DNA from 2 places in the Lysinibacillus sp. FSL W8-0992 genome. Region 1 is predicted to be linked to the other one. Evidence: riboswitches for the same ligand, from Rfam matches in the RefSeq annotation. Region 1 holds a riboswitch; the other holds the start of a gene.
The links. A riboswitch is a leader RNA that binds a small molecule or an ion and turns the genes downstream of it on or off. The one in region 1 is predicted to bind lysine.
Positions count from the first base shown of each region.

Region 1 (4,285 bases):
TTCTTCGTGAGTGTGGAGCAAATCTCCGCCTATCTTGACTAGTTTTTTTCGTGTGAGCAACTGTTAAAATTTTTTTATTTGAGTTAGAAGCATTACTAGAACTAGCTTAATTAAGGTTTTACCAAAATTTTCTTGTATGAAAATATAAATAATTTTGCTAAGATATCTTTTGAAATAATTTACCTTTAATACGGTCCAGAGAGGCTGAAAAGGGCTATATGATACTTTAAGTTATTATGCTAGTAATATCTTTGTTTATTCATGCCCTTTTGTCTGTTCTGACGAAAGGGCATTTATTTTGCATTTTAGCTGTGATTACACAACTAACGTACCTCTTTTAAAGGAAGTCCAGTGAGGCTTAAAAGGAGAATGGAAACGTTATATTTATATAGATACATCCATTCATTCGTAAATAAAAGAGATTTATTTCATCTAGAACATACTGGAGGAGAGTAGAATGGATTATCGAAAAAAAACCGTGGTCGCATCGGTAGCTGGTTTAACATTAGAAGGCATGGACATCATGTTTATCTCATTTGCGATGACAATGATTATTGCAGAATTTAACATTGATTTAGCAACAGGAGGACTTATTTCTTCTATAACGAATGTAGGGATGCTATTAGGAGGAATCGTTTTCGGAGTTTTAGCAGATAAGTATGGAAGGGTAAAGGTCTTTACTTATACCGTCATCTTGTTTGCCATTGGTACTGCTTTAACAGGATTAGCCACTAGCATTGAACAAGTGTACCTATTTAGATTTATCGCAGGAATAGGTGCCGGAGGAGAATATGGAATTGGTATGGCGCTTGTTGCAGAAGCTTGGCCGAAAAATAAACAAGGGCGTGCGTCTTCATATGTCAGTGTAGGTGCTCAATATGGTGTTATTTTAGCAGCATTACTAAGTGCCATCATTCTTCCTACTTTAGGATGGAGAGCATTATTCTTTGTTGGTGTAATACCTGTTATTTTTGCCTTTATCGTAAGGAAAAATTTAGATGAATCACCTGAGTGGCTCGCTGCTCAGAAAAATAAAAAGGCTAGTAAGAAAGATGAAAAGGGTAAGTTGGTACAATTGTTTGAAACGCCACGAACAGCGATTACAACAATCTCTTTAATCATAATGGCAACAGTTCAAATTGCCGGCTATAACGGATTAATGATTTGGTTACCATCGATGTTGCAACAGTCACAAGGTTTGTCTGTTTCAAGTTCTGCCATTTGGACAATTAGTACAGCGGTTGGCATGATTATCGGTATGTTAACCTTTGGACTATTTCTAGACCGATTTGGCGCAAAGCGTGCCTTTGGCGTCTTCCTTATTGCCTCAGCATGTGCTGTGTTTTTATACTCTTATGCTACGGGTAGTGTTGGTGTCCTAATAGGTGGTGCAATTGTCGGATTCTTCTCAAATGGTATGTTTGCTGGATATGGAGCATTGATTGGTAGTCTATATCCCGTTCAAATTCGAAGTACCGCAACAAATACAATTTTTAACTTTGGACGAGCTATAGGAGGCTTTTCACCAATCCTTGTCGGCTATATTTTACAAAGTTATGATATGAAAGTTGCGATGCTTTACTTAGCAGGTTTATATTGTATTTCCTTTATTGTCATGCTAATGCTTAAAAAAGATAATTTAGGGAATGTAAGCGAAACTATATAACAACGTAAGTTTATTTATCCACCAAATGAAATGCATTTGCGTTTTAATTGGTGGTATTTTTTTAGGGCGCGAGTCTGCTATAACGGGCTAAGTCCTGCTTTATAAAACAGGAATTGCTTTATATTTTCCCATGACAAGCTGAAAGAAGAATACCATCTTAATGAATTATATTGTAAGTCGGATTATTATAAAGTGAATAATTAAGTGAGTAAATAATTTATAGTATATTGTTATATTTATTGTAAATAATTATTGTATAAAAGTGTTTTGTATGGTATTTATTTGAAGTTTTGTGCTATAAATCTTATAAAATATAGTAAATTTAAAGTTGACATAGAAAAAACGCAATAATATAATTATTTCAAACAATTAAATAAACCTCACTTTTTCGATAGTGAGGTAGAGGCGCGACAATTAACAGTACCTAATGGAGTCCGAGAAGATGTAGAGGTTAGGTAGAAGGAAGTGTCGCCGAAGTGTGTGATGAGTTCTCGCCATCATATGCTGGGTCTGTAGCGAATAGTTACAGGACTGTCTTCATAAGCATTCGTGTTTATGAAGTTGTGCTATCTCTGTTTAGACAAACAGTGGGAATTTTAAATGGTCGATTCATTTTTAGTTTCTAGCTTTAAAAATGAGTAGGTCATTTTTGTGTTAGACAGATTCTTTTGCACAAAGAGTCTGTTTTTTTATTTGTCTAAACATATTTGAATTAGAGGTATTTTGGAGGAATTATTATGGATAATACATCAACATTATATTATGAATTTTTACCGACTGACGGTCAAAAAATAAACGTGGACCCAGATAAAACAGCATTACTAATCGTAGATATGCAACACCAGTTTATTAGCCGAGACGGTTTAGACGCGCAGGTTGCAAGAGAAAAGGGCATGTTTAAACAGTGGGAATACTTCTTTAATCGTATCGATGATTTAACGATTCCGAACAATAAAAAGCTTTTAGATTTTTTCCGTACTAATAAACTTGAAGTAACATTTGGTCGCATTGCTTGCCATCATAAAAATGGACGAGATCGTTCTCCTGTACAACGCCGTCCAGGATGGAACAATATTTTATTGCCAATCGGTGACCCAGGAGCGGAGATGGTGGATGAATTAAAGCCTCTTGATGACGAAATTGTTGTAAATAAAACGACAGATAGCGTATTAAGTGGAACGAATTATGAATTTTTACTGCGTAATATGGGCATTGAAACAGTAGTTTGTACAGGGGTTGTAACTGACCAATGTGTTGCATCAACAGTTCGAAGCTTAGCTGACGCAGGATTTGAAGTTATTTTAGTTGAAGATGCATGTGCAGCTGCTACACAACAGCTTCATGATGCTGAAATTATGATTATGAATCAAATTTATTGCCAAGTAATGAGCACAGATGAAGTAATTGATTTAGTAACGGAAGAACTATCAAAACGTAACCCTGTGAATGTGTGAGAGGAATAGACTATGAGTCAAACACCCAATGATCATACACCACAGTTAAAGCGTGTTTTAACATTAAAAGATTTAGTCATTTATGGTATTGCTTTTATGACACCGATTGCGCCAGCTTATATTTATGGCTTTGCAGCAGAGTCCACAGGCGGGATGCTGCCATTAGCCTACTTGATTGCAATGGTTGCAATGATGTTTTCTGCCTATAGCTACGGTCGAATGGCTGCTGTTTTTCCAAATGGAGGGTCAACTTATACATATACGCAACGTGCCATCAATCCGCATTTAGGTTTTTTTGCAGGGTGGGCAATGTTTATGGATTATGTCTTAGTGCCGCTCATTGTATTTATGGTAGGTGCTTCATATGCGAATGCATTAATACCATCTGTTCCGTATTGGGTATGGGTGTTACTAATTGCAGGTATTATAACTACTGTAAATATTTTAGGTATTGGCATCGCAGCAAAAACAAATCAAATCCTTGTTATATTTATGGGAATTGTAGTCGTTATTTTTGTCATTTTTTGTGTGAAGTCAATTGTCGGTGGGGAAAGTGGTACGTCGCTCTTTACTGTTGTACCGTTCTTCAACGATGAAAAATTCGTTATGTCTGCAATAATTTCTGGTGCAGCAATGGCCTGCTTCTCGTTTTTAGGGTTCGATTCGATTACAACTCTTTCAGAAGAGGCAGTCAATCCAAAAGATGATATTTGGAAGGCAGCTATTTTAGCTTGTTTAATCGGAGGACTTATTTTTATTGGACAAGCATATGTAGCTCAGCTCGTATGGCCTGATGTTACAAACTTTAGCTCAGCCGATACGGCTTTATTTGACATAGCGGATAAAGCAGGTGGTGCAGTTCTTGCAACGCTTTATACGGTTGCCATTATTGTATCGACAGTAACAGCTGGTTTAACAGGGCAAGCAAGTGCATCTCGTTTAATGTTTAGTATGGGACGGGATGATGTACTTTCGAAAAAGTTTTTCACACATTTACATCCAAAATATCAAACACCGATATACAATATTTTATTGATGTGTGCAATTAGTGTTTTAGGAGCGCTGTTTTTATCAGCAAATTTCGTAGCAGAGTTAATGAACTTTGGTGGCCTGACAGGATTTATGTTTGTTAACTTGTCAGTAATCGTATATTACTTCTTCCGTA
Region 1 covers NZ_JBBOZQ010000001.1:1,367,035-1,371,319, forward strand. The annotation lists gene NSQ74_RS06615 (MFS transporter) at 458-1,666, shown strand; lysine riboswitch at 2,059-2,243, shown strand; gene NSQ74_RS06620 (cysteine hydrolase family protein) at 2,404-3,120, shown strand; gene NSQ74_RS06625 (APC family permease) at 3,133-4,285, shown strand, end outside.

Region 2 (4,285 bases), 880 kb from region 1:
TGATTTCCACAATGGTATACGTGCTTTCGTAGTGGCTACAGTTGGTTCAGGCTTATTAAATTTTAATTGTGGAACCCAAATTAAAATCGTCACTACGACAAGAGCTAGAGCGATTGCAAGTGCACCTTGCCAGCCAAGAGATGCATTGGCTATGGGATAACTAATACCAGCGCCAATTCCAGCGGTTAAGTTCATGGACATTGTGAAAAATGCCATCAGTAATCCAACATGATAAGGGAATTTCATTTTAAGTAGCCCTGGAATAAGGACGTTACCAAATGAAATAGCTACACCTATTATCATTGTACCAAATACGAGTAATCCTGTTGTTCCAAGTGAACGCAACACAATTCCTAGTGCTAATAAAATCGTTGATATAAATAGTGTTAATTCAAGACCCAGTTTCCTTGCTATTACTGGGGCAATAGGTGACACTAGCGCGAATGCAAGCAATGGAATGGTTGTTAGAAAGCCTGCAAGTACGTTAGATATACCGAGATCCTCACGAATGAAGGAAATAATTGGTCCTACAACCGTTAATGGCATACGTAATGTCGAAGCAAGAAAGATTACACCGATGACTAATAGAAGCGTTGTGCCCTTCCAGTTAATCTTTCTGCTAGGATAAGTAGATTCCTCGTTAGTTGTCAAAATAAGTACCTCCCTGATAGAACAATTATAATTCGAACCACTATAACACTTTAACACAATAATAAAAATAGTAGAATATTCATAAAATACAGAACATTAATCGTATTATTGAAATGTCTTAGGTCGTATGTTAAACTAAGAAACATCATAAATTTAATAATTATATGCCTCATGTTTGTATTGAGGTAGAGGTCGCGGTATTTATAAGTAAGCTAATGGAGATGACAAGCATTGAAGATGTTAGCTGAAAGGAAATATTGCCGAAGTGTGAGGGGACTTGAAAACCTCATGCTGGGGCTGTCTCCGAAAGGAACAGAACTGTCACGTTGGACAACGTGTTGTGCTATCATTTTTAAGAAACAGAGGATTTACTTAGCCATCACAACGTTCATGTGATGGCATTTTTTTGCCTCTTAGAAAAGGAAGGAAGCTTTAACGTGAGTGAGATAAAAACTAATCAGCTCGGTCATAAAGCACCAGAGTTGAAAAAAGAATTAAAAAGCCGCCATATTACAATGATTTCGTTAGGCGGTACGATTGGAACTGGGCTATTTCTAGCAAGTGGTGGTGCAATAGCGCAGGCTGGACCAGGTGGTGCACTTCTTGCTTATGCATTAATCGGCATTATGGTGTACTTCTTAATGACAAGCTTAGGTGAAATGGCAGCTTATATGCCTTCATCAGGTTCATTTAGTACGTATGCAACAAAATTTGTAGATCCAGCGCTTGGCTTTGCGCTTGGCTGGAACTACTGGTATAACTGGGCGATTACAATTGCCGCTGAAATTGCAGCAGTTTCTCTTATAATGAAGTACTGGTTCCCAGACAGCTCTTCGGCACTATGGACAGTCATATTTATTGCGATTGTACTAACATTTAATTTACTATCTGTAAAAAGCTATGGTGAAAGTGAATATTGGTTCGCAATGATAAAAGTTGTGACTGTTATTGTTTTCATTATCGTCAGCCTATTGATGATTTTCGGTATTTTAGGTGGACAAGCTCCTGTAGGCTTTACGAATTTCTTTATAAGTGATGGACCATTCCACGGTGGCTTCCTTGCTACATTCGGTATATTTCTAGCAGCAGGTTTCTCGTTCCAAGGGACAGAGCTATTAGGGATAACTGCTGGGGAAACTGATGATCCTGGTAAAAATATTCCGAAGGCTGTTAAGTCCGTCTTCTGGCGTATTATTTTATTTTACATTTTAGCCATTGCAGCTATTGGGATGTTAATTCCATTTACAGATGCTCGTTTATTATCTGAAGATATTGCTGTTTCACCATTCACATTAGTGTTTGATCGCTTAGGAATTGCCTTTGCTGCTTCATTAATGAATGCCATTATTTTAACGGCGATGTTGTCTGCTGGTAATTCAGGATTATATGCATCATCACGTATGTTATGGCAATTAGCAGTAGATGGACATGCACCTAAGATTTTCGCTAAGCTAAGCCGTCGCGGAATTCCAATTTACGCATTACTGCTGACATTAGCAGTAGGTTGCTTAGCATTTTTAGCATCATTCTTTGGTGATGGCGTTGTCTATATGTGGCTTTTAAACGCATCTGGGATGTCAGGCTTTATTGCATGGCTTGGTATTGCCTTTAGTCATTACCGTTTCCGTAGAGCTTTTGAAGCACAAGGCATAGACCCAAAATTACTACCATATAAAGCAAAGCTATATCCATTTGGGCCACTCTTTGCATTTACAGTGTGTATGATTGTTGTAATTGGTCAAAACTACACAGCTTTCACAGGCGATTCAATTGACTGGTACGGCGTTCTTGTTTCATATATCGGTATACCGCTGTTTATCGTCTTGTGGTTAGGCTATAAAATAAAACATAAAACTAAAATGATTCCACTGCAAAAGTGTGATTTAAAAGTAGAAAAATAGAAATAAAAGCTGTCCTATTAGTTTATAGGGCAGCTTTTATTTATTTGCCGTTGATTTCCGTTGTGTGCGGCGCTGGAGTGTGATTTTAGCTTGGTAAATTGTTTGAGAATTGTTTGAGTGCCTGTCACTTTAAAAAAAACATATGGTAAGCTATATAGAGACAGGATAAAAATGTAAAACTGTTCAAGCAGATGGGAATTAAAGATAATGCTTTATTGAGAAGAGGTGCCTAACATGCAAAAACATATATTACTTGTTGAAGACGATGAGGACATCCGAGAAATGGTCGACAAGTTTTTAACAATGGAGGGCTTTGCCGTTACATCCGTTACAAATGGTGAAGAAGCAGTGCAAATTTGTTTAAGTAAAACGTTTGATTTAGTTATTTTGGATATTATGATGCCTAAACTAGATGGATTAGAAGTGTTAAAAATAATTCGAGAAAAAGAAGCGCTACCTATTATTATGATGTCAGCAAAAGACAGTGATGTAGATAAAGCATTAGGTCTTGGATTAGGAGCGGATGATTATATTGCAAAACCATTTTCAATGTTGGAATTTTCAGCGCGTGTGAAAGCTGCAATACGAAGGGCTACACAATATTCAAGCTCGATGGAGGAAACGAAGGTGACATTGACTATCGGTAACTTGGTGATTGATATCGTTAATTTCTCAGTTGAAAAAGACCAACAACAGGTGAAACTAACTTCAAAGGAATTTGCGATTTTAAAGCTATTTATCACAAATCGTAATCGCGTATTTACTAAACAGCAAATCTATCAACTCATATGGAATGATGAATATTATGGTGATGAAAATATTATTAATGTGCATATAAGAAGATTGCGAGAAAAAATTGAAGATGACCCTTCCAACCCAAAGTATATTAAAACACTTTGGGGAATTGGCTATAAATTAGAGGGCTAGGCGTATGATACTATTTTTATCTACCATTATTCTTTTTCTCTTAACAATCATTCTTTTGCAGCTGAAAAGAAAACGTGAGCAAAACGTTACGCTCAAATATATGCACACCAAACTAAAAGCTATTATAAACGAACAATCAAACGAGAAAATTTTAGTTGCTACATCGAATCAAGAACTACAGCAACTGCTTACTACTATAAATGCATTACTGAATGATACGCACAAAATATTAGCCAAACATCGAAAAACGGAAAGTTCAATGAAAAAGATGCTTGCCAATATTTCGCATGATTTAAAAACGCCGTTAACAGTTGTGCTAGGCTATACAGAAATGTTGCAGCTACAACATTCGCTAAAAGATGCAGAACAAAATCGCTTACTTTCAGGAATCCATTTAAAAACGGAGGAAGTATTGAAGCTTATTCATACATTTTTTGATTTGGCAAAAATTGAAGCGGGCGATACAGAATACCCAATAACAAAAGTAAACGTAAGTGAAATATGCCGCAAAAATATTTTGTCATTTTACGATATGGTGATGTCGGTAGGCCTTCATATAGACATTAACATACCTGAAACACCGATTTATGCTCTAGGCAACGAGGATGCGTTAGAAAGAGTGTTAAACAATTTAATCGCCAATGCGATTGCTTACGGGGCTGAAGGTCGTGTAATTGGGCTAACAGTAAGAAATGACGCTACCGATGTTTATATTGATGTCTGGGATTGTGGGAAAGGTATTGATGAATATCATATAGACAGCGTATTTGAAAGGATGTATACGCTTGAAGACTCAAGAAATAAAT
Region 2 covers NZ_JBBOZQ010000001.1:492,033-496,317, reverse strand. The annotation lists gene NSQ74_RS02290 (CynX/NimT family MFS transporter) at 1-651, opposite strand, end outside; lysine riboswitch at 830-1,005, shown strand; gene NSQ74_RS02285 (amino acid permease) at 1,089-2,552, shown strand; gene NSQ74_RS02280 (response regulator transcription factor) at 2,787-3,479, shown strand; gene NSQ74_RS02275 (sensor histidine kinase) at 3,484-4,285, shown strand, end outside.
Region 2: another riboswitch for lysine. It lies ahead of NSQ74_RS02285 (amino acid permease); the one in region 1 lies ahead of NSQ74_RS06620 (cysteine hydrolase family protein).